3 regions of the Vreelandella halophytica genome follow, and region 1 is predicted to be linked to each of the others. Evidence: predicted binding sites of a transcription regulator. Region 1 holds the regulator's gene; each other region holds the start of a gene.
What was found. The regulator PhoB, encoded in region 1, activates phosphate uptake and scavenging genes when phosphate is short. The targets are predictions, from matches to a motif close to TGTCATANNNNTGTCANA.
Positions count from the first base shown of each region.

Region 2: a site for PhoB is predicted at 7,950-7,967, ahead of ugpB (sn-glycerol-3-phosphate ABC transporter substrate-binding protein UgpB). Genes of this name have one in related genera too.
Region 3: a site for PhoB is predicted at 2,148-2,165, ahead of ppk1 (polyphosphate kinase 1). Genes of this name have one in related genera too.

Region 1 is NZ_OZ309107.1:3,761,657-3,771,795, forward strand. Features, by position in the region: gene pstA (phosphate ABC transporter permease PstA) at 1-410, shown strand, start outside; gene pstB (phosphate ABC transporter ATP-binding protein PstB) at 395-1,201, shown strand; gene phoU (phosphate signaling complex protein PhoU) at 1,231-1,956, shown strand; gene cysZ (sulfate transporter CysZ) at 2,024-2,761, shown strand; gene ACWHXT_RS17435 (hypothetical protein) at 3,103-3,438, opposite strand; gene phoR (phosphate regulon sensor histidine kinase PhoR) at 3,733-5,037, opposite strand; gene phoB (phosphate regulon transcriptional regulator PhoB) at 5,041-5,730, opposite strand; gene ubiA (4-hydroxybenzoate octaprenyltransferase) at 5,826-6,716, opposite strand; gene ACWHXT_RS17455 (chorismate--pyruvate lyase family protein) at 6,750-7,313, opposite strand; gene ACWHXT_RS17460 (FAD-dependent oxidoreductase) at 7,453-8,640, shown strand; gene ACWHXT_RS17465 (HU family DNA-binding protein) at 8,745-9,017, shown strand; gene ACWHXT_RS17470 (hypothetical protein) at 9,017-9,373, shown strand; gene yccS (YccS family putative transporter) at 9,747-10,139, shown strand, end outside.
Region 2 is NZ_OZ309107.1:244,254-254,392, forward strand. Features, by position in the region: gene ACWHXT_RS01205 (porin) at 1-463, shown strand, start outside; gene ACWHXT_RS01210 (aldo/keto reductase) at 602-1,681, opposite strand; gene ACWHXT_RS01215 (bifunctional metallophosphatase/5'-nucleotidase) at 1,955-3,601, shown strand; gene ACWHXT_RS01220 (sn-glycerol-3-phosphate import ATP-binding protein UgpC) at 3,607-4,659, opposite strand; gene ugpE (sn-glycerol-3-phosphate ABC transporter permease UgpE) at 4,661-5,509, opposite strand; gene ugpA (sn-glycerol-3-phosphate ABC transporter permease UgpA) at 5,525-6,409, opposite strand; gene ugpB (sn-glycerol-3-phosphate ABC transporter substrate-binding protein UgpB) at 6,534-7,862, opposite strand; gene argE (acetylornithine deacetylase) at 8,068-9,234, shown strand; gene ACWHXT_RS01245 (hypothetical protein) at 9,391-10,139, shown strand, end outside.
Region 3 is NZ_OZ309107.1:611,633-621,771, forward strand. Features, by position in the region: gene ppk1 (polyphosphate kinase 1) at 1-2,066, opposite strand, end outside; gene elbB (isoprenoid biosynthesis glyoxalase ElbB) at 2,376-3,047, shown strand; gene tatC (twin-arginine translocase subunit TatC) at 3,135-3,917, opposite strand; gene tatB (Sec-independent protein translocase protein TatB) at 3,914-4,363, opposite strand; gene tatA (Sec-independent protein translocase subunit TatA) at 4,367-4,639, opposite strand; gene ACWHXT_RS02935 (phosphoribosyl-ATP diphosphatase) at 4,697-5,041, opposite strand; gene ubiB (ubiquinone biosynthesis regulatory protein kinase UbiB) at 5,130-6,752, opposite strand; gene ACWHXT_RS02945 (ubiquinone biosynthesis accessory factor UbiJ) at 6,749-7,399, opposite strand; gene ubiE (bifunctional demethylmenaquinone methyltransferase/2-methoxy-6-polyprenyl-1,4-benzoquinol methylase UbiE) at 7,482-8,237, opposite strand; gene ACWHXT_RS02955 (gamma-butyrobetaine hydroxylase-like domain-containing protein) at 8,413-8,796, opposite strand; gene hslU (ATP-dependent protease ATPase subunit HslU) at 8,893-10,139, opposite strand, start outside.

The DNA of each region.
Region 1 (10,139 bases):
CCATCGCCCAGCGCGAAGGCGCCGTGGCGCTGGGCGCGACCCGTTTGGAGATGCTGACCCGGGTCGTGCTACCCATGGCGACACCGGCAATGCTGACCGGGGTGATTCTGGCCGTGGCCCGGGCCGCAGGAGAAGTAGCACCGCTGATGCTGGTCGGCGTCGCCAAGCTGGCCCCGCAGATGCCGCTGGACGGGGAGTTTCCCTACCTGCATCTCGAGCGCAAATTCATGCATCTTGGCTATCATCTATTTGATACCGCTTTTCATGGCGATGATGTCGAGGCCGCCATTCCGCTGGTTTACGCCACGGCGCTTTTATTGGTGCTGATCGTGCTGGTGCTTAACCTAACTGCCATATTTCTACGTCATTATTTACGGCGTCAACGAGGAGAGTCATGGCCGCGCCCTTGAAAGCCGCACCGCCGCCGGTAGTGACGTTTGACGCCGAACAGCGCTGTTTGAACGTCCAGGACTTCAGCCTGACCTACGGCGGCAAACCCGCGCTCAAGGCGCTAACGCTGCAAGTGCCGCGCCACCGGGTCACCGCGTTTATCGGCCCCTCCGGGTGCGGTAAGTCCTCGCTTTTGCGCGCGTTCAACCGGCTGCACGACCTTAACGAAAGCGCCGTTCACCACGGCCGTATCGAGCTTGAAGAGCGCGATATTTTCGAGGCGGACATCAATGTGAGCGAGCTTCGCCGTCGTGTGGGCATGGTGTTTCAAACCCCCAACCCCTTCCCGATGTCGATCTACGAAAACGTAGCCTTTGGCCTGCGCCTGGAACGGCGCCTGCCCAAGCGCAAGCGCGACGACATCATCGAGTGGGCGCTTAGATCCGCCGCGCTTTGGGACGAGGTGAAGGATCGCCTGCACCGCTCGGCGTGGCTTTTATCCGGCGGCCAACAGCAGCGGCTGGTGATCGCGCGCACCTTGGCGGTCAGGCCCGACGTACTGCTGCTCGACGAGCCGGCCTCGGCGCTGGATCCGATCTCCACGCTCAAAATCGAGGAGTTGATTCGCAATCTTAAAAACGAGCTGACCCTGGTGCTGGTGACGCACAACATGCAGCAGGCCGCGCGAGTATCCGATTACACCGCCTTTTTGAATGACGGCGAGCTCGTCGAATACGGCCCGACCGACCAGGTCTTTACCAACCCGAAACAGCAGCGGACCGAAAACTACATCACCGGCCGGGTCACATAGCCCGGCGCCGATCCCCGCAGGAGTGCTCGATGGATATTACAAGCGATACCCATAGCCAGCATATTTCGCGCCAGTTCAATCAGGAACTGGAAGAGCTGAAAACCCGTCTGATGGCGATGGGTGGGCTGGTAGAAAAGCAGGTACAAAACGCCGTACACGCGCTAATGGAAAACGACAGCCACTTGGCCGAAGAAGTGCGCGACAACGACCGCCAGGTCAACGACATGCAGCTGAAGATCGACGAGGAGTGCACTCGCGTACTCGCCCGGCGCCAGCCCGCCGCCTCGGATTTGCGCCTGGTTCTGGCGGTGATTCGCGCTACGTCGGATTTGGAGCGCATCGGCGACGAAGCCAGCAAGATCGCGCGTAACGCCCTGATGCTATCCGACAACAGCAGCGGTATTCGTGGCCTCGTCGAGGTGCGCCATATCAGCGAGCACGTTCGCAAGATGTTGCGCGACGCGCTCACCGCCTTTGCCCGCTTCGATACCGAACTTGCCATGCAGGTCGTGCGCGAAGACGAATCCGTGGACGATGAATACGGCAGCGCCATGCGCTCGCTGATGACCTTCATGATGGAAGATTCGCGCTCGATCAGCTCGGTGCTGAGCATCATGTGGGTGCTGCGAGCGCTCGAACGCGTGGGCGATCACGCCAACAACCTGGCCGAGTACGTGGTCTACCTGGTGAAGGGGCTCGATATTCGCCACACCGCGCCGGACAGCCTCGATGAGCAGATGCTAAAAAAGCCTTGACCTTTTAAAGCGTTGAGCCTGCAATACGCCCAGGCATTCCACCCGGGCGTATTTATAAGGATCCTCGATGCTAACTGCGGTCTCCGCCCTGAGCCAGGGCATCCGCCTGGTCTACCGAAAAGGACTACGGCGCTATATATTTCTTCCCATCCTGATCAATCTGATCGTCTACATCAGTCTTGCAAGCTTCACCGCTCGGCGCTTTTCCGGCTGGCTGGACCATGCCATGGCGAGTATACCGGCCTGGCTTGACTGGCTCTCCTGGCTGATCTGGCCGCTGTTCGTCTTGAGCCTGCTGGTGGCGATATTTTTTACCTTCACGCTGGTGACGCATCTAATCGCCGCTCCTTTTTACGGCTTTTTGGCCGCCCACATAGAGCGCAGCGCCACCGGTGTCGAGCCGCTGGACGACCGGGGCCTGGCGAAAACGGCCCTGGACGCGCTGGGCCGCGAGCTGGTCAAGCTGCGCTATATTCTGCCCCGCGCCGCCCTTCTATTCGTTTTAAGTTGGATACCCGGGCTCAATTTAGTGGCCCCGCTACTCTGGGCGCTTTTTTCCGCCTGGGTAATGGCCATCACCTACCTGGACTACCCCATGGATAACAACAAGGTGAGCTTTAAAGACATGCGCCAACGCCTGGCCGCGCGCTGGTGGCCGAGCATGAGCTACGGGGGGCTTGTCACGCTGATTACCTGGATACCGCTTGCCAACCTTTTCTTGCTACCAGGGGCCGTGGCCGGAGCGGTGCTGATGTGGGACGCCCATTACCGGGATATCAAGCAGTTGACTCATGATCGAGTCTGAGCTGGCAGGCTTTTCAAAGGTGGGGTACGCGAGGTAGCCGAGGCGTAAACCTTTATAGTGATCAAAAGGTTTATAGCAAAAAAACGTTATACCCATAAAAACTAGACCCCGCTACGAGGCGGGGTCTTCATTTATGCTTAGCGATTGCGATGCGTAACGAAAGCTTCCTATCCTTTTGAGGGGCTCCAACCTTGGAATCTAACCCTGACTAACGTTGTTGATCGTCGCTTGATTCAATCCTTGAATCGTTTGGAGCATCCATGCAGTGGGACATCCTGTCCCTTATAAATGCTCACTCCCTAAGCGTAACGCTTTGTACAGAAAATGCAACAAAATGTTACTTATGAATCAGAGTTTTTCTCAACTACGCCTTCCGGAGAAGTTTCTGCACCCTCTTCGGTTGCAGTACCCATTGAGTCTGGCTCACCGATGGTTTCATCGTTGGGGCCTTGGGTGTGATGGTCGGTTTCGAGCTCTTCCTGAGTGTAATCCGGGTTGTCATTGGTGTTCATATTGACACCGGATGACTCGTGCGCCGGATCCTGCTCGACCATGCTGTCCTGGTTTTCCTCGATCGACGAGTGATCGGTGGTATCTGCAAACGCCATCGGGCTTGCCAATAGGCCAAACGAAATACCTAGAATACCAGCTTTCTTGAGTAGCTCCTTGGACATCATATTCCACCTCCTGAATCGCTGTGGTTACCGCTTAAAGTAAGAAAGAGTACCTTTCGGTCGACTACTTTGAAGCAGCTGTCTTTCTTACCAAAAGCTTTGCAGAGGCTGTGCCAAACATGGCATAAAAATTAATATTACTTTAAAAACAAGAACTTAAAATATTACAAGTCTTATACAGAAAGCTGGACAACGGCGTTTGCATCACTAAAAAGTGGCTAATAATGACACATAGACAATTTGTGACCCAATCTTGTATGCCATTTTGACACACTGTACAACTTTGGTCTCATATACCTAGGTCTGAGCAATTCGCGAGACGGGAAAGACGCAGCGAAAACGCGCCCCCTGCTGAGGGTGAGAGTCGATTTGAAGCTTTCCGTCGTGGCGCAGCAGGACGTGTTTCACGATGGCAAGCCCGAGCCCAGTACCACCGGTGGCGGTACTGCGGCCTTTATCCACGCGGTAGAAGCGCTCGGTCAGGCGGGGAATATGGACCGGGTCGATACCGTGCCCATTATCCTCCACTTCGATACAGACGCCGCCGTCGGGAAGGGGGGCGTAGCGCAGCGTGATCTCGCTCCCCCCGGGGGCGTAACGCACGGCGTTGAACATCAGGTTGGAAACGGCGCTTCGAAGCTCCTGCTCGCTTCCGATCAGCCGCGCGTCGCTTTCGATCACAAGCTCGATACGCTGGGGCTCGGTGTGCTGCTGCTGGGAAAGAGCGTTGGCATCCTGGTGAATGCTTTGTAAAAGCGGCGCCAGCGCCAACGGCTGATGATCCTTGCCGCCCTGGTCGATTTCCAATCGGGAAAGCAGTAGCAAGTCATTGACCAGGTTCTGCATACGCAGGGTTTGCGCCTGCATTTGGCCGATACTGCGCCCCAACCGGGGCGGCAGCTCGTCTTTTAAATCGCTGTAGGTTTCCAGGTAACCCGAAAGCACGGTAAGCGGCGTGCGTAACTCGTGGGACACGTTGGCCACGAAGTCACGGCGCATCTGCTCCAGGCGGTGCAGCCGGGTAATATCGCGCGCCATTACCAGACGCTCGTCATCGCCGTAGAGCGTGATTTGATACTCGAGAATACGCCGCTCGTCGATCGGCGAGGTAAGCGTTAATGGCTCACTGTACTGGCGCGCGGAAAAGTAGCGCACGAAGGCGGGATCGCGCAGCAAATTGGTAATGTGCTGGCCACGGTCGTGGGCGGTTTGCAGTCCCAGCATCTGGTGGGCGGCGCTGTTCCACCATTCGAGATCGCCGTGGCGGTCGAGCATGACCACGCTGTCGCGCATCGCCTCAGAAGATTCCTGAATACGCGCAAGCGTGGCTCTTAGTCGGCTTTGCGTGATCCGCTGGCTTTTCTGGTAGCGGTAGAGTCGGTCCAGCAGCACACCCCAAAGGCCCTTGGCCGCGGGGGGCTCTTCGTTGGGCGTGAAGGTCAGCCACTGATGCAGAGTACGCAGTTGGCGCAGATGATAAAAAAGACACGCCCCCAAACCCGCTGACAGCCCCAGCCCCGGCGAGCCAAACAGCCAACCCAGGACGACGCCGAGGGTGGCCAGACCCGCGATACGCCAAAGCTCTCGGCTCCACAAACGCACGCGCTACACCCGGGCGGAGAAGCGGTACCCGGTGCCGCGCACCGTTTGAATCAGGTTCTGATGGGCATCGCCCAGCGCCTTGCGCAGACGGCGGATATGCACGTCCACGGTGCGCTCTTCGACGTAGACGTTGCCGCCCCATACCTGATCCAACAGTTGGCTACGGGTGTAGGCGCGCTCCTGATGGGTCATGAAAAACTGCAGTAAGCGATATTCGGTGGGCCCCATATCCAATGCCTTGCCGTGAGCGCTGACCCGATGGCTTACCGGATCGAGCATCAAACCGTTGATTTCGATGGGGTCTTCCACGCCGCGTGGCGTCGTTCGGCGCAGCACCGCTTTCAAACGCGCCACCAGTTCGCGAGGCGAAAACGGCTTGGTGATGTAGTCGTCTGCCCCCGCTTCGAGCCCCTGGATCTTGTTATCTTCTTCGCCCTTGGCGGTCAGCATGATGATCGGGATTTCGGCGGTCGCCTCTTCGCGCTTCAGCCGCCTTGCAAGCTCGATCCCGCTGGTGCCCGGCATCATCCAGTCAAGCAGCAGAAGGTCCGGCTGATGGTCCACGACCAGGGCGTGGGCGTCCTGGGCATTGTCCGCTTCGAGCACGCGATAGTCCGCCATTTCCAGCGCCACCGCGATCATCTCGCGAATGGGCGCCTCATCATCGACGATCAAAACGGTCTTGGCGGTCATTGGCGGGCCTCACGGTGTCCAAACGAAAGTGGTTCGATGACATATCGGTGACAATCACACCATGGGCGGGTGACAGTTTTATGACATCCCCGACATTAGCCTGTCACCGGCCACCAGCTCAAGGCCAGCCCGGCAAATACCAGAAGACCCGACCAGTGGTTGTTCAAAAACGCCTGAAAGCACGCGTCGCGCTCGCGGCCAACGATCAAGCGCTGCTGATGCACGAAGGTCACCGCCATGGCCACAAGGCCCAGCCAGAAGAATCCGCCAAGCCCTACACGCCAGCCCACCAGCGCCAGCAGCGCAAGCGTGGCCGCCTGCAGCAGCCCGATGATCAACCGGTCGGCCTCGCCAAATAGCACGGCGGTCGACTTGATGCCGATCTTCAGGTCATCGTCGCGATCCACCATGGCGTATTGGGTATCGTAGGCAACGGTCCACAGTACGTTGGCCAAAAACAGGACCCACGCCTCGAAAGGCACGTAGCCCAGCACCGCGCCGAACGCCATGGGGATCGCCCAGGAGAACGCGGCGCCCAGTACCACTTGCGGGAAATGGGTATAGCGCTTCATGAAGGGGTAGATAAACGCCAGCGCCACACCGCCCAACGAGAGGGCCACGGTAAACCAGTTGGTCAGCAGGACCAGCACGAAGGAGGCGGCGACCAGCAAGATGAACAGCAGTTTGGCTTCGGTCTCGCTGATACGCCCGGTCGCCAGCGGCCGGTTTTTAGTGCGTTTGACGTGGCCATCGAAGTGGCGGTCGGCGTAGTCGTTCACCACGCAGCCCGCCGCGCGCATGGTGTAGACCCCGGCGATAAAGATCAGCAGCACGCCACGCCCCGGCACGCCTTCGCCGGCCACCCACAGCGCCCAAAGGGTCGGCCACATCAAAAGCCAGGTGCCGATGGGCCGGTCCAGGCGCATCAGGGTGATGAAATCCGCCGCCCGAGACCACCCGGTAGGGCGCAGCAGTGAACGATCCATGCTTACCTCTCAAAGACAAAACGCGCGTCTAGCCTAGCGCGAAGCCATGCCAAGATCATCCGCCATCGTGGATAAAAAGGCCTCCTGGACCAATAGCGCCAGGCCGGCGTGATAAAAGACCGAACGCCGCGCCCACACCCCGGCCGCCCCAGGAGGACACAAGCGGCGGGCAAACGCTGGCCGCTGGCGGGTGGCAAAGAGGGGCCCGCGTACAAGATCCGGCTGGCGAAACAGCCAGCTCCCCAGTGAACGTTCGCCAAGGCGCTTTAGGTGTTGCCCCTGAAGCTGCTCGAGAGGCGCCACCGAACGCGCCACAACCCAAGGGGCGTCATCCACGCACAGGGCCACTTCACGAAGCCAGGCCAGACGGCGCGGCGCCAGGCCCAGTGCCAGCGCTTCGTCGCGGGTGGGCACCCCCACCGTTTGGCGCAAAAGCTGCACGCGAAAGGGGTTGGGCTGGCCTGCCGAGACCAGCCGCTGGGTCAGGGAATCGGTCGAGGCCACCCACTGCCACCAGGCGGCGCTCATGGCCGGGCGCAGCGCGTTCACGGGTTGCCAGCGCGCGTAGGGGGTAGGGTGCAAAAGGGGTGAAGCCACGCGGCCTCCTGGGCGGTCAAGTCGTTGAAGCTAGTGTAACATGACGTTCTAACGCACTTTTCTCAACGACATTTTCTTGAAGACCGTTCATTTAAAGACCGTCATTGAAAACATCATGGTTCCAACACTGGGTGATGGCATGACCCACTCTTTATCTCAAACCGAAAAGCCGGTAGATTTGATCATCCTGGGCACCGGCATGGCCGGTGTCGGTCTGGCCCGGGCATTGCGGCGCCAAGGTGACACCCGCTCGATCACCCTGGTAAGTTTCGACAGCGGCGATGAGTACAGCAAGCCACTGCTCTCCACGGGCTTTGGCAAACGCCTGGCGCCCGAGGCACTCGCCAGGCAAAGCGCCGACGAGGTGGCCCGCGAGCTCGACGCCACGCTGCGCCCCCATACCCATGTCACCGCGCTCGACGTCGATAGCCGGCGCCTGACGCTTGCCAACGGCGAGCAGCTTGCTTTCGAAAAGCTCGTGCTGGCCACCGGCGCCAGCCCACGCCTGGCCCTTGACGTGCCCGACACGTTGACCGGGCGCTTTTTCAGCGTGAACGACCTGGACGACTACCGGGGCTTGCATGAAGCACTGGCTTCGCGCAGTGCCCGGGTGGCGGTCATTGGCGCAGGACTGGTCGGCTGCGAATTCGCCAACGATCTGCACGCCGCGGGTCACCAGGTCACGCTAATCGCCCCGGAAGCCACGCCGCTACCGCGCCTTCTACCCGCGCCGCTTGGCGAGGCGCTGGGCAGCGCATTCGAAGCGGGCGGCATTGCCCTGGCGCTGGGCCGCACGGTAAGCGCTATCGCAGCGGATGAACACGACGATCTGATGCTCACCCTCGATAACGCCGAAACCTGCCGCGTGGATGCCGTGCTAATGGCCACCGGTCTGACCCCGCGCACAGCGCTTGCTCGCCAGGCGGGGCTTGACGTGTCGCCAAGCGGTATCCAGGTGGACCGCTACCTGCAAACCTCGAACGCTGCGATCTACGCGCTGGGCGATGCCGCCTGTGTCGACGGCGTCAATGCCATGTACGTACAGCCCCTTCAAGCCAGTGTGAAGGCGTTGGCGGCCACCCTGGCCGGCACCCCAACCCCAGTAAGCTTTGGCGCCTGGCCGGTGGTAGTGAAAACGCCGCTGCTGCCCGTGGTGGCCTACTCCCCGCCTGCGCCCGTCGCGCAGTGGCGTATCGAGGGCGAAGGCGATGCGCTCGCCGCCCTTGGCGAAGATAAAGATGGTCAATTAGTCGGGTTTGCGTTGACAGGCAGTTGCGTCAAAAGGAAAGTGGAGCTTTCCAGAGCGGTGCCTGCGCTGCTAGGCTGATCCACGACCGATTGGTGATCAGGCCATAAAGTTAAAACACTCGTTTGTTTTCAATAACACTCATAAGCGTTACGCTTACTTTTTCTATCAGGGAGACCCCTTTTATGCGCAAACCTGAACTCGCCGCTGCCATTGCTGAAAACGCTGATCTTTCCAAAGACAAAGCGGGCCAAGTGCTGAACGTCATTCTTGATGAAATCACCAATAGCGTGGCCAAGGGTGAAGACGTGGCCCTGATCGGTTTCGGTACCTTCACCGTGCGCGAACGCGCCGCCCGTACCGGTAAAAACCCGCAAACCGGCGAGCCGCTGAAGATTCCGGCCAGCAAAAACGTGGCGTTCAAGCCCGGTAAAGCGCTCAAGGACGCCGTTTCCTAATGAAACTCCGGCTAACGCTGTGGCTACTTGGCTTGATGCTCAAGCGAGCACTGCGGCGTAAGCCGCGTTTCAAAGAACAGCTTGAGCGTATGCGCAGTCTGGACTGGGGCATTGCCACGGAAGACCTCGGCACTGCCCGCCACTACCGAATGACGCCTAACGGCATCGACACCGGTAAAGGCCTGCCCATCGACCTGGACCTCGAACTACGTTTTCGCGACCAGGACGCCGCGCTGAAAATACTCAAAAAACCGACCCAGCAAGCCTTTCTGCACGGCATGATGAACGGCGACGTACGCCTGGTCGGCGACTCCAGCGATATGAACAAGCTGCAGAAGCTTTTGAAGTATTTGTAACGGCTAACAGCCCGCCCCTGCCAAGGGGGCGGGCTGTTTTAGTCTGCTGCAAGCTGATCGCCACGTTCAAGCTTACGCGTTGCTGAGCGCCTCTTCGAATAGCCGCCAATACATCCATTACGCGCCGGTTTGCACCTTTTTGGATGTGCCTGATGATTGCCACCCTCGTCCCAGGCCAAACGCCCTTTACCCCGCTATACCAGCACCTTTCCTTACATGTGTATCCGAATAAAAGTCCAAGGCAACGGCTTTATGTCGCGTTGGCCAATGCATCGGTGAAATATCCTAAAGTAACCGCTTGATAGGTGCGCCATAGCAACCCATGCGCCGCCATTGTTATACTAACGTCTAATAAATCAAACGAAGAGACGCCATGCCGATCCTGCGCCGCCTTTGGACCCTGGACAAGTTCGCCTACAGCCTGCGCGTGTTTATCGCCTTTAGCGGGGCGCTGCTTTTTAGCGTGCTGCAGGCCGACGTGGCGCTGGTGATTCCGCTGTTTTTGGGCATTATCGCCTGCGCGCTCTCGGAAACCGACGATAGCTGGCAGGGCCGCCTGCAGGCGCTGGTGGTCACGCTGTTATGTTTTGCGCTGGCCTCTTTTATCGTCCAGTGGCTGTTTCCCTGGCCGTGGCTGTTCGCGCTGGGCCTGGGGGTGTCGGCGTTTACGCTGATCATGCTCGGCGCCATCGGCCAGCGCTACGCGACGATCGCCTCGGGCACGCTGATTCTATCGATCTATTCGATGATCAATATCGAGCAGCAC
Region 2 (10,139 bases), 340 kb from region 1:
CGACGAGCAAACCAGTGAAGGCAGCGTAGTCGCCACCCAGGGCGGCGTAGTGTACGAGGCCGGCCCTGCGCGTTTGGCGGTGGGTTATACGGAAGACACCGTACGCGGTGGCGGTAACGGCAAAACCCGCGTGGGTACCACCGCTGCCTACACTGCAAGCGACGCCTTCCAGGTGCGCGTAGGCTACGAGACCCGCGGCGACAGCAGCACGTACGGCGGCGGATTCGACCGCGTCGGCCTGGGCGCGACCTACACCTACGACGCGCTGGCCGTGTACGGTGACTACTACCACATCGACCCGGACAACGACGACAAGCGCAACGTCTGGGCGCTGGGCTCGCTTTATAACCTTTCCGATGATTTCGACGTCTTTGCCGAGCTCTACGAGTCCGACCTGGATTCCCTCGACCGCTACGACGATAACGACCTCTACTACGCAGTGGGTGCGCGCTACTACTTCTAACAAGGCACCCTTGCGGCCAGGCGCCTGCTTTGCGCAAGGGCCTGGCTAACTGGCACTACTCGAATCGATCTTTAGCCGGTACGGTGAAACCCCGTACCGGTTTTTTGCGTCGCATGGGGGTAAGCGCTTACGCGGGAATCAGCGCTCGTCGCTGCGGTTATCGATGGTCTTGCGGTATTGATCGATGAACGGCTGCTCCGCCTTGTCGATGCGGTCCATACCGGCGACGACCCGGTGCCAGTAGGGGTATTGCGGCGCCGGGCGGGTGGCAGCTTCCAGGCGCTCGATCTCCTCGGCGCTCAAGGTGAGCTCCGCGGCGGCCAGGTCGTCCTTCAAGTGCTCTTCGTTACGTGCACCCACGATCAACGACGTCACGCCGGGGCGATCCTTGAGCCAGGCAAGGCAGGTGCGTGGGATCGAGGTGCCGTGGGCTTCGCCGATCTCGGCCAGAAGCTCGATGATGTCGTAAGCGCGTTCCATGTCGTGCACGTAGGGCTCGGGCCAGCCGTTGCCCTGGCGGGTGCCTTCCGGCGCTTTCTGGCCGCGGCGCACCTTGCCGTTGAAGAGCCCTTCGCCCAGCGGCCCCCACACCAGCGTGCCGATGTTCTGATCGATGGCCAGCGGCATCAGCTCGTATTCCGCTTCGCGGGATTCCGGCGTGTAGTAGATCTGCTGGCTGATCGGGCCCGCCAGATTGTGAAGCTCGGCTTTACCGATGGTCTTCATCATCTGCCAGCCGGTGAAGTTGGAAGTGCCGTAGTAGCGAATCTTGCCGCTTTGCACCAGGTGGTCGAGGGCGTAGAGCATCTCCTCGACCGGGGTCACGCCGTCCCAGTTGTGCATCTGGTACAGATCGATGTGATCGGTGCCCAGGCGCTTCAGGCTCGCTTCACACGCGTTGATCAGGTGATAGCGCGAAAAGCCGCTGTGGTTGGGGTTGTCGCCCAGCGGGCTTCGCGCCTTGGAGGCGAGAATGATGTCGTTACGCTTCTCACCCAGCGCCTTGCCGGTGATCTCCTCGGCCTCGCCCATGGAGTAGAGATCGGCGGTGTCGATCAGGTTCACGCCGGCGTCCAGGGCCATGTCGATCTGGCGCTTGGCGCCGGCTACATCGACACTTGCGGCTTTTTCGAAGCCGGCGCTGCCGCCAAACGGCACGGTGCCCAGCACGATTTCAGAAACCAGCAGGCCAGAGTTTCCCAACGGGCGATATTTCATTTCGGCAGCATCCCTGTTAAACGAAAGTAGTATTGCATTTGCTCGTGAGCATGGCGGGTTTAAGCCTAGGTGATCGTCTGTATTTGTCAAAGGCTCGGCGGCCCCCGCCGCCCGGGTCGCTTCGCCGCGAAAAAGCGTGTTTCGGCGCCAACAGAAGAGGCGGGGCCTTAATAAACGTCACAAATGCTGTTAATAATTATAGAGAATGCGATTTGGGCGCGGCGCCATCGTTTCGCCAGCGCAACGAATAAAACAGGATTAAAAGGAATTGCCATGTTGTCATCGAAAAGCGGGTCCTGGGGGATGGGCGTATCGGCCGGTGCATTGATACTCGCGTTCTCGCCCAGCGTGCTCGCCGCCCCCTACACGCTCACTATCTTTCACACCAACGACCTGCACGGGCGTACTGACCAGTACCCGCAACTGGTGAGCGCCCTCGACGAGGCGCGCAGCCAGTTCGGCGAGGGCCTGTTGCTCGATGCCGGCGATATCTTCTCCGGCACGCTCTACTTCAACGAGTTTCGCGGCCAGGACGCCGTCGCGTTCATGAACCGGATGGGCTATGACGCCTTCGTGCCCGGCAACCACGAGTTCGATTTGAACGACCCGGACACGGGCCACCAGGCGCTGGCGGATCTTTTCACCGCTGCCGAGTTTCCCATTGTGGGCGCGAACCTGGATTTCTCCGCCGCGCCGGAGTTTGCCGAGCTGCTGGGGGATTCGATCAGCGCCGAGCCCAAACCTGGCCATCTGTACGATGGCGTCATTGTCGAGCACGGCGGCGAGCAAATCGGTATTTTCGGGCTCAGCACGCAATCGAGCGAGACCGTCTCGAGCCCGGGCAACGTGACCATCGGGGATTACCGCGAAGCGGCCGAGGCGATGGTGGCGGCGTTTGAAGCCGAGGGCATCGACAAGATCGTCGCGCTCACGCACCTGGGCTATGAAAGCGACCCGAGCGTGGGCAACGACGTGCTGCTCGCCCAGCATGTGGAAGGTATTGACGTGATCATCGGCGGGCACAGCCACACGCGCCTGGACGCCCCCGTGATGATCAGCGAAAACGACCGGGGCGAGCCTAAAACGCCCACCGTGATCGGCCAGGCGAACGAGTACGGCAAGTACCTGGGCGTGATGCAGGTTACCTTCGACGATGACGGTGTGGTGACGGACGCCACCGGCGAGCTGCTCGCCACCGAAGACTTCGAGCCGGATCTCGAGGCGGCTGCGATGCTCGAACCCTACACCGCGCGTATCGAAGAAGTGCGCGATACCCAGGTAGGCGCCCACCTTGATACAGCGCTTCCCAACCCGCGCCACGGCAATGGCGACGAGGCGAGCGTGCGCGCCGATGAGACGGCGCTTGGGAACCTGATTGCCGATGGCCAACTGGCCGCTGCCCGCCGAGTGAACCCGGACACCGTGCTGGCGCTGCAAAACGGCGGCGGCGTTCGCGAGCCGATAGCGGCGGGGGATGTGTCTGTTGGCGAGCTGATCGCGGTGCAGCCTTTCGGTAACCGGCTGACGCTGATGGACGTCACCGGCGCCGAGCTGCTCAAGACCTTCGAGATCGCTCTCGCCAACGCCCCGGAAGAAAGCGGCGCCTTTCTGCAGGTCTCCCGCGGGGTCGAGGTCGTGTATGACAGCCGCGAACCCGCCGGCGAGCGGGTGGTGAGCCTGAAAGTGACCCAGGACGGCGAGCTTATGGATATCGACCCGGCGCGGACCTACGTGATCGCCACCAACAACTTCACCGCCGCCGGAGGCGACAGCCATACCGCGCTCGAAGCGGCACATGATGATGACCGCAGCCATATCGTAGGCAACACCGACTGGGAAATGCTGCGCGACTACATGGTGGCCGAAGGCGAGGTCGCGCCCCGGGTAGAAGGGCGCATCGTGGATGTGGCGCGGCAGTAAGCGTACTAGCCCGTACGCCTACCGGTGTCATTATTGAACGGGTGAAGCGCTTCGCGAGCGACATAAAAGCGCAGCGTTTCACCTTCGCTTACCGGCGGCTGGCCGCTGGTGCGAATCACCGTGGGCTGGTCGCTATCCAGCAAGCGCACGTAGAGATGGCTTTCCGCCCCGGCGGCCTCGAAAAGCTCCAGGGTGGAATCCACGACCAGGTGCGGGGCATCGGGCGGGGTCAGGCGCATGTCGTCCGGGCGAATGCCGACCACGTCGGTGTCCGCCGGCAGATCCGCCAGCAGCTCGCGGGCGCCGCGGGTTTGCAGGTACTCGATGGGCACCATGTTCATCGCCGGTGAGCCGATGAACCCGGCCACGAACATCGACGCCGGGCGGGCGTAGATCTCCATGGGCGTGCCTACCTGCTCGATTTGTCCGGCGTTCAAGACCACCAGCCGGTCGCCCAGGGTCATGGCTTCCAGCTGGTCGTGGGTCACATAAAGACTGGTGGTTTTTAGCCGGCGCTGGAGCTGTTTGATTTCTACCCGCATCTGCACGCGCAGCTTGGCGTCCAGGTTAGACAGCGGCTCGTCGAACAAAAACGCGGCGGGCTCGCGCACCAGCGCCCGGCCCATGGCCACCCGCTGGCGCTGGCCGCCGGAAAGATTGCGCGGCTTGCGCGGAAGGTACTCTTCGATCTCGAGCATTTTGGCCGCTTTGCGCACCCGCTCTTCGATGGCGTGCTTTTTGAAGCCGCGGTTCTTGAGCCCGTAGGCGAGGTTGTTATACACCGTCATGTGCGGGTAGAGCGCGTAGTTCTGAAACACCATGGCGATATCGCGCTGGGCGGGCTCTAACGTATTGACCACCCGGTCGCCGATTTTCAGCGTGCCCTCGGAAATCGTCTCGAGCCCGGCAACCATGCGTAAAAGTGTGGATTTCCCGCAGCCCGACGGCCCCACCAGCACCACGAATTCGCCGTCCTCGATGGCCAGGTCGACACCTTTGACGGCCTGCACGTTGCCGGCGTAGGTTTTCTTGAGTCCTTCCAGGGTAATACTGGCCATCCTATTTCTCCGTCTCGGTCAGGCCTTTCACGAACAGTTTCTGCATCAACAGCACCACCAGCACCGGGGGCAGCATGGCAAGCGTCACCGTCGCCATGATCAAGTTCCAGGCGGGCACACGATCAGACGACGCCATCAGCCGCTTGATGCCCAGCACGATGGTGTAAAAATCCTCGTCGGTGGTGACCAAAAGCGGCCACAGGTACTGCACCCAGCCGTAGATGAACATGATGACGAACAGTGCGGCGATATTGGTGATCGACACCGGAAGCAAGATGTCCTTGAAGAATTTCATGGGCCCGGCGCCGTCGACCCGGCTGGCCTCCATCAGCTCCTCGGGCACGGTCATGAAGAACTGGCGAAACAGAAAGGTCGCGGTGGCCGAGGCGATCAGCGGAAGCGTGAGCCCGGCGTAGGAGTTGAGCATCCCTAAATCCGCCACCACCGCGTAGGTGGGGATGATGCGCACCTCGACCGGCAGCATCAGCGTGATGAAGATGAGCCAGAACGCCAGCATACGAAACCGGAAGCGAAAGTAGACGATCGCGAAGGCCGAGATGATCGAAATCGCGATCTTGCCGATGGCAATCGTCAGCGCCATGATCAGCGAGTTGCCCAGCATCAGCCATACCGGCGGCGCGCCGCCCACCTGCCAGCCCGAGGTCAGCATCTGCTTGTAGGAGGCCCACATGTTGTCGCCGGGAAGCAGCGGCATCACCCCGCGCACGAAGGCGCCGGGTTCGTGGGTCGAGGCGATGAACGCCACGTACACCGGAAACGCCACCACCAGTACGCCGGCAATCAATACCAGGTGGGTCAGAATGTTCAGATAGGGTCTGTTTTCGACCATGATGGATCCCTGTGCCTAGTAGTTGACGCGACGTTCCACGTAGCGGAACTGGATGAACGTCAGCACGATCACGATGCCCATCAACATGACCGACTGGGCGGAGGACGAACCGATGTTGAGCCCGGCCACACCGTCGGTGTAGACCTTGTAGACCAGCGTCATCGTCGCCTGGCCCGGCCCGCCGCCGGTGGTGGCGTCGATCACCCCGAAGGTCTCGAACATCACGTAGTTGATGTTGATGATCAGCAAGAAGAAGGTGGTCGGTGATAAAAGCGGGAAGACGATGGTCCAGAAGCGTTTGAACGGCGTGGCGCCGTCGATGGCCGCGGCCTCGATCAATGAATGGGGCACCGACTGAAGCCCGGCCAGAAAGAACAGAAAGTTGTAGGAGATCTGCTTCCAGGCGGCGGCGATGGTGATCAGGATCATCGCCTGGCTACCCGAGACCCGGTGGTTCCAGTTGATACCGAACCAGTCGAGCAAGTGGGGCAGAAGGCCGATAGTCGGGTTGAACAGAAACCACCACAGCACCCCGGCAACTACCGGCGCCACGGCGTAGGGCCAGACCAGCAGCGTGGTGTAGAACCGGGCGCTTTTCAGCACCCGATTGACGCACACGGCCAGTAAAAGCGCGGTGCCCATGGAAAGCGCGGTAACCGAGACGGCGAAAATCGCCGTGCGCCCCAAAGCGTTCAAGTAGCTGGGGTCGGCCAGCACCCGGGCGTAGTTGGCAAGGCCCACGAAGGTGGTGTTGAAGCCGAAGGCGTCGGTGCGCTCGAAGCTCGACTTCACCGCTTGGGTCGCCGGCCAGATGAAGAACACCAGGGTGATCGCCAACTGCGGCGCTAACAAAAAGAAGGGAAGCCACCGGCTTTGATAGGTGGAGCGTTTGGTCTGCATGAGGCGTCCTGTTGAACCCGGCCCGGAGAAAGCCCACCCATAGGTCCGCGTCGTCGGGCGTATGGGTGGGCCCTCACAACAAACCCCGGCTTATAGAAGCCGGGGTTCGAGTGGTGCCGCTAAATTAGTTATTGGCGGCTTCGAAGTCGCGCAGGATCTGGTTGCCGCGTTCTACCGCGTCATCCAGCGCTTCCTGGCCGCTCTTGTTACCCGCCAGCACCGCCTGGAACTCTTCGTCCAGCACCATACGTACCTGGGTGTAGTTGCCAAAGCGCAGGCCCTTGGAGTTCTCGGTGGGTTCGTTGAGGTTGATCTGCTCGATGGCGATATCCGCGCCCGGGTTCTCGTCGTAGTAGCCCTGCTCTTGAGTCAGCTCGAACGCCTCGGTGGTGATCGGCAGATACCCCGTGCCCTGGTGCCACTCGGCCTGGACTTCGGGCAGTGACAGGTACTCCAGAAACTCCGCAACGCCGGTGTACTCGTCGTCTTCGTGGCCGGAAAGGACCCAAAGCGTGGCGCCACCGATGATCGAGTTCTGCGGCGCGCCGTCCACGTCGTCATAAACAGGCAGCATGCCAAAGCCCACTTCGAAGTCCGAGTTGGCCAGCACGTCCGCCCGCGATGCCGAGGAGTTCATGTACATCGCGCAGTCGCTGGAGTAGAACGCGGGCGCGGCGTCCGGGCCGTTGGCCGGGCCGCCGTAGCTATACACACCGCTATCCGACCACTCCTTGATCTGATCCCAGAAGCGCGCCTGCTCTTCGCCATTAAAGGTGAACTCGGTTTCAAGGCCGCCGAAGCCGTTCTCCAGAGTGCCGATCGGCAGATCGTGCAGCGCCGAGAAGTTTTCAAGCCCCACCCAGTTCGCCGCGTAGGCCATGGTAAAGCCACAGGACGCCGCGCCTTCATCGACGATCTGTTGGCCTATCTCGCCCATTTCCTGCCAGGTGGTCGGCGGGGTTTCCGGGTCGAGGCCGGCCGCTTCGAAGGCGTCCTTGTTGTAGTAGAGAATCGGCGTGGAGGAATTGAACGGCATGGAGAGCATGTTGCCGTCGGTGTCGGTGTAGTAGCCGGTCACCACGGGCAGGTAGTCGTCCGGATCGAAGTCACTGCCGTGCTCTTCCATCAGCTCGAAGACCGGGTAGATCGCGCCCCGGGCGGCCATCATGGTGCCGGTGCCGACTTCGTAGATCTGGACGATGTGCGGCTGCTGGCCGGCGCGGAAGGCGGCGATGGTGTTGACCATCGTCTCTTCGTACTCGCCACGATACGAAGGATTCACCCGGTATTCGTCCTGGGAGGCGTTGAAGTCCTCGGCCAGCGCGCTCAGGCGCTCGCCCAGCTCCCCGCCCATGGAGTGCCACCAGGTGATCTCGGTGGCGGCCTGGGCGGAAACGCTCAAGGTAGCCGCCGCGATGCCTACAGAGAGGGCACGTAACGTGAAACGAGACATAAAAGCTCCTTTAGGGCCTGGGATCGGCCGGGTGGCACAGTACGTTTAGGGCGTTTTTTTTGGTTGCACTGAACATTAGTGAGTGTACATGACATTTTGATGAACGCTACGCGCAGCCCCCGGTTTGCTCATGCAACTTTGGCCGTAGGCGGTGCGCCCCCGGCGGTGATAGGGTAATGAAAAGACGTCAATCAAGGGCCACGCCATGACCGATGCACAAGCGCTACTCAGCCAACTGGTTGCTTTCGATACCACTTCCCGCGGCTCCAACCTGGCGCTGATCGAATTCGTCGAAGGGTATCTCGCCGAATACGGCGTTACCTCGGAGCGGGTAATGAGCCCTTGCGGCACCAAGGCGAATTTGATCGCGCGCATCGGCCCGGACGCCCCGGGCGGGGTGATGCTCTCCGGCCACACCGACGTGGTCCCGGTCGAAGGCCAGCCCTGGTCGACGGACCCTTTTACGCTGGTCGAAGGCGACGACGACCGCCTGTTTGGTCGCGGCACCTGCGACATGAAAGGCTTCATCGCCTGCGCGCTGGCCATGGTGGCCAAGTGGACCCAGGCGCCTTTGCAGCAGCCCATCTATTTTGGCTTTTCTTATGATGAGGAAGTCGGATGTGTCGGCGCGCCGGCGCTGATCGAGCGCTTTTTCGATCACTACTCGACCACCGCGCACGTGATCGTCGGTGAGCCCACCAGCATGCAGCCGGTGGTGGCGCAAAAGGGCGCGACCAACCTGCGCACTACGGTCACCGGGGTCGAGGCGCACAGCAGCCAGGTCAACCAGGGCACCTCGGCCATTCACGTGGCCGCGCGTTTGGTCACCTTCATCGAGGACACCATGGCCGCCCTGGTGGAAGAAGGGCGTGTGGATGAGGCGTTCAACGTGCCCCACACCAGCCTGCACGTAGGCCGCATCCGGGGCGGCACGGCGATCAACATCACCGCCCGGGAGTGCCAGTTCGAGTGGGAGATCCGCCACCTGCCCACGGACACCTTCGAGGACGTCTTCGCTCGCGTCACATCGTTTGGTGAAACGCTCAAGGCCGAGCTGCAGGCCCGGGGGAAAACCGTCGACATCGCCACCGAGGCGCTCAACGTCACGGTGCCGGGCCTGGCCGATCGCGACAACGACGCGGTGCTGCGCCTGGCCAAGGAACACTTGCCGGGGCAGTGCTGCAACCACGCCGTGGCCTACGCCACGGAAGCCGGCCAGTTCCAGGGCCTGGGCCTGCAAACCATCATCCTGGGGCCGGGCAGCATCGCCCAGGCCCACCAGCCCGACGAGTACATCGACAAAAGCGAGCTCGCAGCGTGCCTGGATTTCATGACCCGGATGGGCAAAGCGCTCGAGTCGCCATTTTCCTAGCGCCCGCTTGGGCGTCGGCCAGGATAGCTAATCGGTTCCCAGTGTCGCGAAGAAGGTGTCGCGATAAAGTGTTGCGTCATGTCCAGTATCATTAGGATAATGTGAAATAGCGATAGACTATTTTGCCGATAAGCTTGGTTAATTGAGGAGATGGCGGTGAGCGGGAAATTCAATCTATGGGCAGGGGCTGCCGCGGTGCTGCTACTGGCGGGCTGTGGGAGCGACTACCCGGATCAGGCAGAAATTTCCGCCGAGGGCGGGCTCGACCCCTCCATGTTCGATCAGACTCGGCAGGCGCGGGTGTACTACTTCGATGAACAAGCCATCGGTGAAGCCACCGAGTTACAGCAATTCAATAGCGCTTTGACCGCATGGCTGGCCTCGCCCGGCGACGAGCTACCCGACGTTGAATTTCCTGACGATGCGCAAGAGCTCTGGGAAGCGACGGAATCGTTCCAGCAGCAGCGCGAAAACCAGGACGCGGTTTGGCGTGCGCATCTTGAAGAAAGTACGGCGCCGCTGGAAGCCGAACTGGAAACCGAGCAAAGCGAGCTTGCAAAGCTCGAAGAGACCCAGGCGGCGTTTGACGAGGCGCTGGCGCCCGCGGATCAAAAAATAGCGGAATTGGAAGCGCGCATCGAGGAGACGGTCGAGCGTCAGGCCGAGATGGAGCGGGCGGTGGTCGAAGGCTGGAATGACTATATTCTGGAAAACGATCTGGCGGTCAGAACGCTCGACCCCGAGCGCAGCCGGGTATTTTCCTATGGCGGCAGGACGAACACCGATAGCTGCCCCGCCTCCACCGACGACGTAACGGTGGACCGCCTGGCAGAGGAAGATACCTGCTATCGGCTCTGGCTGCCGGATGAAACGCTGCACCCCGCGCCCATCAACGAGCAGTATGC
Region 3 (10,139 bases), 710 kb from region 1:
TAGGTTTCCATGTCCTTGCGTACCCGGTTGGCGAGCTTTTTGTCCTTGAGGAGAAAGCAGGTTTCCACCCGGTGGAACATGTTGCGCGGCATGAAGTCGGCGCTCGAGCACCAGGTTTCGGGCTTGTCGTTGTTATGAAAGTAGAAGACCCGGGTGTGCTCCAGAAAGCGCCCGATGATCGAGCGCACGCGAATGTTCTCCGAGACACCCTTGACCCCTGGTTTCAAACAGCACATGCCGCGGATGATCAAGTCGCACTCCACGCCGGCCTGGGAGGCGCGGTAGAGCGCCTTGATCAGTTTGGATTCGGTGAGCGAGTTGCACTTGATGATGATGTGGCCGCGTTTGCCCTTGGCGGCAAACTGCGCCTCACGCTCGATCATTTCGATCAAACGCTGATGTAGCGTAAAGGGGGCGTGGAGAAGGGTATCGATCTTGCGCGTCTGCCCCATGCCGGAGAGCTGCTGAAACACCCGATGTACGTCGGCGCACAACGCCTGATTGGCGGTCAAGAGGCTGTAGTCGGTATAGAGCTTGGCGGTTTTGGCGTGATAGTTGCCGGTGCCCAGGTGGGCGTAGTGTTTGAGCTCGCCCTTCTCGCGGCGCACGATATGGATCATCTTGGCGTGAGTTTTATAGGCCATGATGCCGTAGATCACGATGGCGCCGGCCTCCTGCAGGCGCGAGGCCAGCTGCAGGTTATCGGCCTCGTCGAAACGCGCGCGCAGCTCGATCACGACGGTGACTTCCTTGCCCTGGCTTGCCGCGTCCACCAGGGCGCTGACGATCGACGAGTCCGCCCCGGTGCGGTAAAGCGTCTGCTTGATCGCCAGTACGTCCGGGTCCCGTGCCGCCTCGCGTAGCCAATCCTCGATGGGCGAAAACGCCTGGAAGGGGTGGTGCAGCAGAATATCCTGCTGGCTGATCGCGTTGAACAAACTCCCTTCCTTGAGCGCCTTGGGTACGCTTGGGATGAAGGGCCGGTACATCAGCTCCGGGCGGTCGACATCGTCGAGCACGGCCATCATGCGGGTCAGGTTGACCGGCCCTTCTACCCGGTAGAGATCGTCGGGCGTTAGATCGAACTGGCGCAGCAGAAAATCGGTCAAGTCGTCGGGGCAGTTGTTGGCCACCTCCAGGCGAACGCCGCTGCCGTAGCGGCGCGCCAAAAGTTCGCCGCGTAGCGCCGAGGCCAAATCCGACACCTCTTCCGGGTCGACGCTCAAATCCGCGTTGCGGGTCAGCCGGAACTGGTAGCAGCCGAGCACGCGCATGCCGGGAAAGAGCTCTTCGGCGTGGGCGTGAATCATCGAGGAGAGGAATACGTATTCGGAGAAGCCTTCGGCGCAGAGCTCCTTGGGCAGCGCGATCAGTCTGGGCAGCGAGCGCGGGGCGGGCAGAATCGCCATGCCGCCGGCCCGGCCGAACGCATCCTTGCCTTCGAGGGCGACGATAAAGTTGAGGCTCTTGTTCACCAGCCGGGGAAACGGATGCGAGGGGTCGAGGCCGATCGGGCTGATCACCGGCATGATTTCACGATCGAAATACGCCCGCACCCAGGCTTGCTGCGCCTCGTTCCATTGATCGCGGCGGCGAAAGCGTAGTCCTTGAGCTTCGAGCGCCGGCAGCAAGGTGTTGTTGAGGATCTGATACTGGCGGCGAATCTGGCGGTGGGCAGTGTCGGATATCTCGCTCAGCACTGCCCTTGGCAAGCGGCCGTCGGCGGAGGTGGCGTTGTCGTTCAACGCAATCTGGTGTTTGAGCCCGGCCACGCGAATCTCGAAAAACTCGTCCATGTTGGAGGAGAAAATCAGCAAAAACATCAGCCGGTTCAATAACGGGTGGGCATCGTCCAGCGCCTGTTCCAGCACGCGAATGTTGAACTGCAGGTGCGAAAGTTCGCGGTTGAAGTAGAGCTCCGGGTCGTCCAGGTCGGTTTGCCCGTCTCCGCCTTTGGCTTGAACGCCGGTCGGGGTACGATTGATCCGAAGGGGCAAGCTCTCGCCTTCACCGCTGGATGCTTCAATACTTTGAAGCGGCGTAGAGTCCGACGTTTGCATCTCCATACATCTCCCGCAGATTGGGCATCACGCGTTGTAAGCGCCTACCTGGATCTTAGTGTGTTGGGCTCGATTTTGCAGGATAAACATGACAGTTCTATGTCGCCTTGGCATGAGGTTAATTAAATTTAATTTTATCGAGGCTTTAGCGGTGCGGTTTTACGCAGGGCCCAGCGGGTGCTTGGCAGACGCGAATACCCGCGCCGTATTCTAAGGCGAAAGCCGTCTTGTGGAGCCGGTGAAGAGTGACTAGAGTGTCGGCTTTAGTATGTCGCTCGCTGTCGAGACTACGAAAACAACCAGGAGAGTTAGGGCATGAGCAAAAAAGTAGCAGTGATACTGGCCGGCTGCGGCGCTTATGATGGCTCGGAGATTTATGAAACCACGCTGACACTGTTGCGTCTCGATCAGCTGGGTATCGCGTACCGCGCCTTTGCACCGGATATCGATCAGCACCACGTCGTCAACCACCTGACCCAAGAGGCCCAGGACGGCGAAACGCGCAACGTGCTCAAGGAATCGGCGCGGCTGATGCGCGGCGAGATCCAGCCCATTACCGAGCTCGACGCCGATGATTTCGACGCGGTGATCGTGCCTGGCGGCTTCGGCGTGGCCAAAAACCTTTCCGACTTTGCCGAACAGGGCGACGCCATGGCCGTGCTCGAGAGCCTGAAAACCGCGCTTGGCGCGTTCAAGGAGGACGCCAAGCCGATCGGGCTTATGTGTATCGCCCCGGTGCTGGTGTCCAGGCTTTGGGGCGACGGTATTTCGGTCACCATCGGGCGCGACCCAAGCGTTGCCGGGGCGATCAGCGCCATGGGCGGGCTGCACAAAAGCTGCGACGTCGATGATATCGTCGTCGACCTGGAGCACCAGGTGGTGACCACCCCCGCCTACATGCAGGCGAAGCGCATCAGCGAAGCCGCTACCGGCATTTTCAAGCTGGTCGAACGCATCAACGAAATGATGGATCAGGCCAAGCCATAGCGTCCTTTGGGCCGTCGAAATGCTCGAGTAATCAACAAAAAACCTCTGCACGGGTGCAGAGGTTTTTTTAGGCTTACAAGAAAGGGTTTATTCGCTTTCGCTGTTCTCTTCGGCCTTGAGCCGGCGTTTGCGCACCAGTCGGCCAAACAGCAAACCCACCTCGTAAAGCAGATACATGGGAATGGCCAGCAGGCTTTGCGAGATGATGTCCGGTGGCGTGAGCACCATGCCGATGACAAAGCAGCCCAGCAGAATGTAGGGGCGCTTTTGCGAAAGGCTCTGGACCGTCGTGGCGCCGGAGAGAATCAGCAAAAACGTCGCAATGGGAATCTCGAACGCCACGCCAAAGGCGAAAAAGAGCTTCAGTACGAAGTTAAGATACTGATTGATGTCGGTCATTACCGCCACGTTCGCAGGCCCGGTCTGGGTGAAAAACTCGAACAGCAAGGGAAACACGACGTAGTAGGCAAACGCCGCCCCGGCGTAGAAGAGCGCAATGCTCGACACCAGAATGGGGATCGCCAGGGCCTTCTCGTTGTCGTAAAGCCCGGGAGCTACGAAGGCCCAGGCCTGGTGTAGCACGAACGGAATCGCCAGAAATACCGCGACCACCAGCGTTAGCTTGAAAGGCGCCAGAAAGGGCGAAGCCACTTCGGTGGCGATCATTTGTGAGCCCGCCGGTAGCAGCGCGATCAAGGGTTCGGCGACGAAGGTGTAGATGTCGTTGGCAAAGGCGTAAAGCGCCAGGAACATCACCAGCACGACCGCCACCGCCTTGACCAGCCGCGAGCGCAGCTCGATCAGGTGTTCGATTAGCGGTGCCTGGCTTAGATCCTCGCGCGGCTGGTTTGAATCGCCCGGCTTACTCATGACGGGTTACTATCCTTTTTCAGCTCATCGGATTCGGGACGCGCGGACTCCTCGGTACTCGCCTGGGAGGAGGGCTCGGGGCTCTCGTGGACTTCCTCCAGCGCATCGTCCAGGCGCGCGGCGGCCTTGGCAACGCGCTTGTCCGTGTCATCTCCCGGGGCGCCGGAAGAAGACGGCGCCGCTGGGGCACTCGCGATGCTCTCGACGTCGCGCTTGGCCTGCTTCAGGCTGCTATCGAGTTTTTTCTGCTGATCGCTGATTTTCTGGCGAAGCTCTTCGGCCTCGAGCTGCGCGCTGATTTCGCGCTGCATACCGGATACCGTTCGCTTGATCTTGCCGATCCACATACCGGTGGTGCGCGCCGCCTTCGGCAGGCGCTCGGGGCCGAGTACCAAAAGGGCCACGATGCCAATGAGCATGAGCTCAAGAAAGCCGATATCCAGCATGGCTTAGGGACGCTCCTCAGAGCGCTTCTCGGCCTCGGCCTTACGCTTCTCTTCGGCCTGCACGTCATAGGTGTTGCCCGGCTCTTCATGAGCCACCTTGGCGGCTTCGTCGCGCTCGGCGGATTTTTCTTTCTCCTCCTCGCTCATGGCGCTTTTGAAACCCTTGACCGCGCCGCCCAGGTCGGTGCCGACGTTGCGCAGTTTTTTGGTTCCAAAAATCAGGATGATAATGCCCAGTACAATCAAGAGCTGCCAGATACTGATGCCACCTAACATAGTCGTTTCCTCATTAAGCCGGGGCGTAAAACGCGGGAAAAGAGCGCTGATTGAGCGCTATCGGGACGCTTTTTCATCGTGGCCGGAGACCCCGAAGCGCCGTGCGAGCTCGTCGAGCACGCGTTGATGGTCGAGCTCGAGGTGCGAGAGCATCACCAGCGTATGAAACCACAGATCGGCGGTTTCAGCGATAACCGCTTGGCGCTCTTCGTCACCGCCAGCCTCGACGTCCTTGGCGGCCAGCACGGTCTCGAAGGCTTCCTCGCCTACTTTTTCGAGTATCTTGTTGAGCCCCTTGTCGTGCAAGGCGGCGACATAAGAGTGTTCCGGGGCGGCGTGGCGGCGCTGCTCCAGCACCTTTGCTAGCTGGTCCAGAACGGGCGTGGTGTTGGCGGTGCTCATCGAAATCCTTGGACGTTGATTAAAGATCCTGCGGGCGCTTTGCTCGAATCAATCCGGTATGACGCAAGTGTAGCCTGGCGCGCCTGGCTTACTGCCATAAAAGCAGTAAAAGCCCGGCACCGGCGGCGGCCAGCACCTGCCAGGGTTGGGCCAGCGCCCATCCGCTCAAGGGCTGCCAGGCAAGCGCAATGGCGAGAAGCGCCACGCCAATACGCAGGCGGTGGTGGCGCTTTTTCTGCTGGGTGAATTTGGCATCCAGCTGGGTAATGGCGCTGGCTTGAAGGTGGCGCTGGCGGTGCTCCTGCTCCATGCGGCTAAGCGCCTGGTGGGCGAGCACGGGAAGCTCCGGCAACTGGTGGGAAAGCTCCGGCGCCTGGCGTTTGAGCGACTCCCAAAGCCCGCCGATCCCGGCGCGCTCTTTCATCCACTGCTCTAAATAGGGCTTGGCGGTGCTCCAAAGATCGAGCTCCGGGTAGAGCTGGCGGCCCAGGCCCTCGATGTTCAAAAGCGTTTTCTGCAACAGCACCAGCTGCGGCTGGACTTCCATGTTGAAGCGCCGGGCGGTCTGGAAAAGCCCCAAAAGCACCTGGCCAAAGGAGATATCCTTGAGCGGTTTTTCTAAAATCGGCTCGCACACGGTACGAATGGCGGCGGCGAACTCGTTGGCCCGGGTATTCTCGCCGACCCAGCCGGACTCGATGTGAAGCGCCGCTACCTCGTAATAATCCTGATGGAAAAACGCCAGCAGGTTGCGCGCGAGATAATCCTGGTCTTCCCGGGTCAGGCTTCCTACGATCCCACAGTCGATGGCGATGTACTGCGGGTCTTCCGGGTTGTCGCAGTTGACGAAAATATTGCCAGGGTGCATGTCGGCGTGAAAGAAATTATCGCGAAACACCTGGGTGAAAAAGAGCTCGACGCCGCGCTCGGCGAGCTTTCTAAGATTGACGCCGTTTTTGATCAGCGTTTCCATATCCGCCACCGGCACGCCGCGAATGCGCTCCTGCACCATGACGTTGCGCCGGGTGAAGGGCCAGTAGATGGTGGGGACGAATAGAAGCGCCGAGTCCTTGAAGTTGCGCTTGAGCTGGGAGGTGTTGGCGGCCTCCTTGTAAAGGTCGAGCTCGTCGAACAGGGTCGATTCGTAGTCGCGGATCACCTCGACCGGACGCAGGCGCTTGGCCTCGGGCACCCGCGCCACAAGCTTGGCCACCTGATACATCAGCGCCATGTCCTGGCGCATCACCGCATCGATGCTGGGGCGGATGATCTTGACCACCACCTCTTCGCCGGTGTGAAGCGTGGCGGCGTGGACCTGGGCAATGGACGCCGAGGCAAGCGGGACGCGGTCGAATTCGGCGAACGCCTCGACAAGCGACATCTCGAGCTCTTTTTCCACTCGGGCCACGGCCAGCTCACCGGGGAAGGGCGGCACCTGGTCTTGAAGCCTTCTGAGCTCGTTAGAGATATCGTCGGGCAGCAGATCGCGCCGGGTCGAGAGCATCTGGCCGAACTTGATGAAAATCGGCCCCAAAGATTCCAGCGCCAGGCGCAAGCGCTCGCCCCGGGAACGCTTGCCGACCGGCACCAGGCGTAGCGGCAAAAACCACATCAAAACGCGCAGCCAAAGCGATAAGCGCTCCTTGGGTACCAGCGTATCCAGGCGGTGGCGCGCGATGACCCAGAGGATTTTGAAAAGCCGCAGGCTCATGAGCAGGGCTCCTGAACGATGCTCGCGTTCAGGCGCCGTGTAAGGCGGTCAAGGCGCGCCTCCAGGCGGTCGGTGGCCATGTCGAGCTCGGTGAGCGCGTCGCGCAGCACATCGCGCTGATGGCGCCCGGGCAGCATCCGGGCTTCTTCGAACACGTACTCGGAGAGATCCTGCAAAAACTCGTCCCGGGCGCGCAGCCCGAAGCGGCTCAGCCGGCGAATGCCTTCGGCAAATGAGTGGGCGGGGGTGGCGCCGATCCAGGTGGCAAGCTCACCTTCCCAGTCGAGATCCAGGTCGAAAAACAGATCCCGGGTCGCTTCCAAAAGCCCCAGACGCCCGCGGACGGCAAGCTTGCCATCGAACATCAGTCGCTCGATCGAGGCGCCGCTCAGCCACTCGGAGAAGGTTTCCGGGGTCAGCTCGACGGTGGCATCGACGCTTGCCTCGAGCACATCGTCGCCGGGCAGCAGGTCGACCCCGGTGGCGTGGTAGGCAAGCAAAAGCGTCAGGTGTGGTTTTTCGAGCCTGATCAGCAAACGGCTGCCCGCCAGCGCCTCGAGACGGCCAGGGGCTGCCGGGTCGCGGGCGAGCAGAGCGTTTAGCGTGCGTTCACATCCGGCCAGTAACAGGGGCGGGGTCAATCGCATGCTCACCTCAGCGTTCTTTGAACGAGTGCTCGTCGAATCAGAGCACGTTGCTTTATAGCGTGGCATTTCGCGGTATCGAGGGTCATAGCTTGATGCCGCGATGTAGCGCGACGATTCCACCGGTCAGGTTGGTGTACTCCACCCGCTCAAGCCCCGCGTCTTCCATCATGGCCTTGAGGGTTTTCTGGTCCGGGTGCATGCGGATCGACTCCGCCAGGTAGCGGTAGCTCTCGCCATCCTTGGCCACCAGCTCACCGATGCGCGGCAAAAAGCGGAACGAGTATTCGTCGTAGGCTTTGCTCAAAAGCGCGTTATCGGGCTTGGAGAACTCCAGCACCAAAAGGCGCCCGCCGGGTTTGAGCACGCGGGCCATGGAGCGCAGTGCGGCGTCCTTGTCGGTGACGTTGCGAAGCCCGAAAGCGATGGTGATGCAGTCGAAGTGGTTGTCGGGGAAGGGCAGCGTTTCGGCGTTGGCCTGAACGTATTCGACGTTGCCGCCGACACCGTTGTCGATGAGCTTGTCGCGGCCGACGTTAAGCATCGAGGCGTTGATATCCGCCAACACGACCTTGCCACGGGGGCCCACCATACGCGAAAACTTGAGCGTCAGATCACCGGTGCCGCCGGCGATATCGAGCACCTTATGACCCGGGCGCACACCTGCGCGCTCGATGGTGAGGCGTTTCCATACCCGGTGAATGCCGAAGGACATCAGGTCGTTCATCACGTCGTAACGCGCGGCGACCGAGTGAAAGACATCCGCCACGCGCGAGGCTTTCTCGTCGAGCGGTACTTCCTGGTAGCCAAAATGGGTGGTGCGCTTTTCCGTGGGGCTCATGAGGCGACGGGCTCCCGAGTTCGAGGCGGACATCGATGACGCGTCTGTCATCGCTTGATAGGTTGGCTGTATTGTAGCCTTCTCTCTGTCGTTTTGTCTGCGCCTGCCGCTTCAAAGCCAGGTCTCGCCGCGCTTTTCGAAGCGGCCAGGCTTTTCAAGCCGGCCGGTGTCACCTCTATAGTTCCTTGAACTGAATGCTCGCCGGCTCGCGGGAGGCCCCCGCATCGCTCAACTGCTGTAGATACTCGGCCCAATAGGCGTCCTGGTGGGTGGCGATCTCGTAAAGGTAGTTGTAGCTATACAGGCCGCTGTCGTGGCCGTCGTCGAAGTGCAGCTTGAGCGCGTAGTTACCGACCTGGCTGATATCCATCAAGCCCACGTCGCGCTTACCGGTTTGCAGGACCGCGCTGTCGGCGCTATGGCCGCGCACCTCCGCGGAGGGCGAGTAAACGCGCAGAAGCTCGATCGGCACGCGGTAGTGCAGATCCCCCGGGTAGGTCAGCTCCAGCAGGCGGTTTTTCTTGTGGTAGTGAACGTGGGTGGGAATCGGGCTATCCATTGGCAATCTCCCTTTGAAGTAGCAAACAGGCGGGTGTGGTGGCCCGCCTGAAAAGCATGTTACCGCGCGGCCTGGGCCGCGCTTCAACGCAACTGCTTACAAGATATAGCGCGACAGGTCTTCGTCGACGGCAAGTTCGCCAAGCTGGGCGTTGACGTAGTCGGCATCGACCACCAAGGGGCTGTCCATATCGCCGCCCTTGAACGAGGCCTCTTCCAGCAGGCGCTCCATCACGGTGTGCAGACGGCGCGCGCCGATGTTTTCGGTGCCTTCGTTGACCTGCCAGGAGATCTCGGCGATGCGCGCGATACCATCCTCGGTGAACTCGACGTCGAGCCCTTCGGTGGCCAGCAGCGCTTGATACTGCCGGGTGAGTGAGGCCGAAGGCTCGGTCAGGATGCGCTTGAAGTCGTTCGGCGTCAGCGCATCGAGCTCGACGCGAATCGGCAAACGGCCTTGAAGCTCCGGGATCAGATCGGAAGGCCGCGACAGATGGAACGCGCCGGAGGCGATGAACAGGATATGGTCGGTTTTGACCATGCCGTACTTGGTCGAGACGGTGGAACCTTCGATCAGCGGGAGCAAATCGCGCTGCACGCCTTCCCGGGAGACTTCGCCGCCGCTGGATTGGCCGCTGCCCTTGGCGACTTTATCGATCTCGTCGAGAAAGACGATGCCGTGCTGCTCGACGGACTCGACTGCCCGCGCCTTGATCTCTTCTTCGTTGACGAGCTTGCCGGCCTCTTCGTCGCGCAGCAGTACCAGCGCTTCCTTGACCGTGACCCGGCGCTGTTCGCGCTTTTGCTGGCCCATGTTGGAGAACATGCTCTGCAGCTGGTTGGTCATCTCTTCCATGCCCGGCGGGGTCATGATATCGACGCCCTGGCCCTGGGCGGAGACTTCGATGTCGATCTCTTTATCGTCGAGCTGGCCTTCGCGAAGCTTCTTGCGAAAAGACTGGCGCGTGGCGTTGTCGTCGCGGGGCTTGTCTTCCTGGCCCCGGGGCGGCGGCAGCAGCGCGTCGAGTACGCGATCTTCCGCGGCGTCTTCGGCGCGGTGGCCGACCTCTTCCTTGGCGTGCTCGCGCACCATCTTGATCGCGGCTTCCATCAAATCGCGAATGATCGACTCGACGTCGCGGCCCACATAACCGACTTCGGTGAACTTGGTCGCTTCGACCTTGATGAACGGTGCGCGGGCCAGTTTGGCAAGCCGCCGGGCGATTTCGGTTTTACCCACGCCGGTGGGGCCGATCATCAGGATGTTTTTCGGCGTGACTTCCGGGCGCAGGTCGGTGTCGAGCTGCATGCGCCGCCAGCGGTTGCGCAGGGCAATGGCCACGG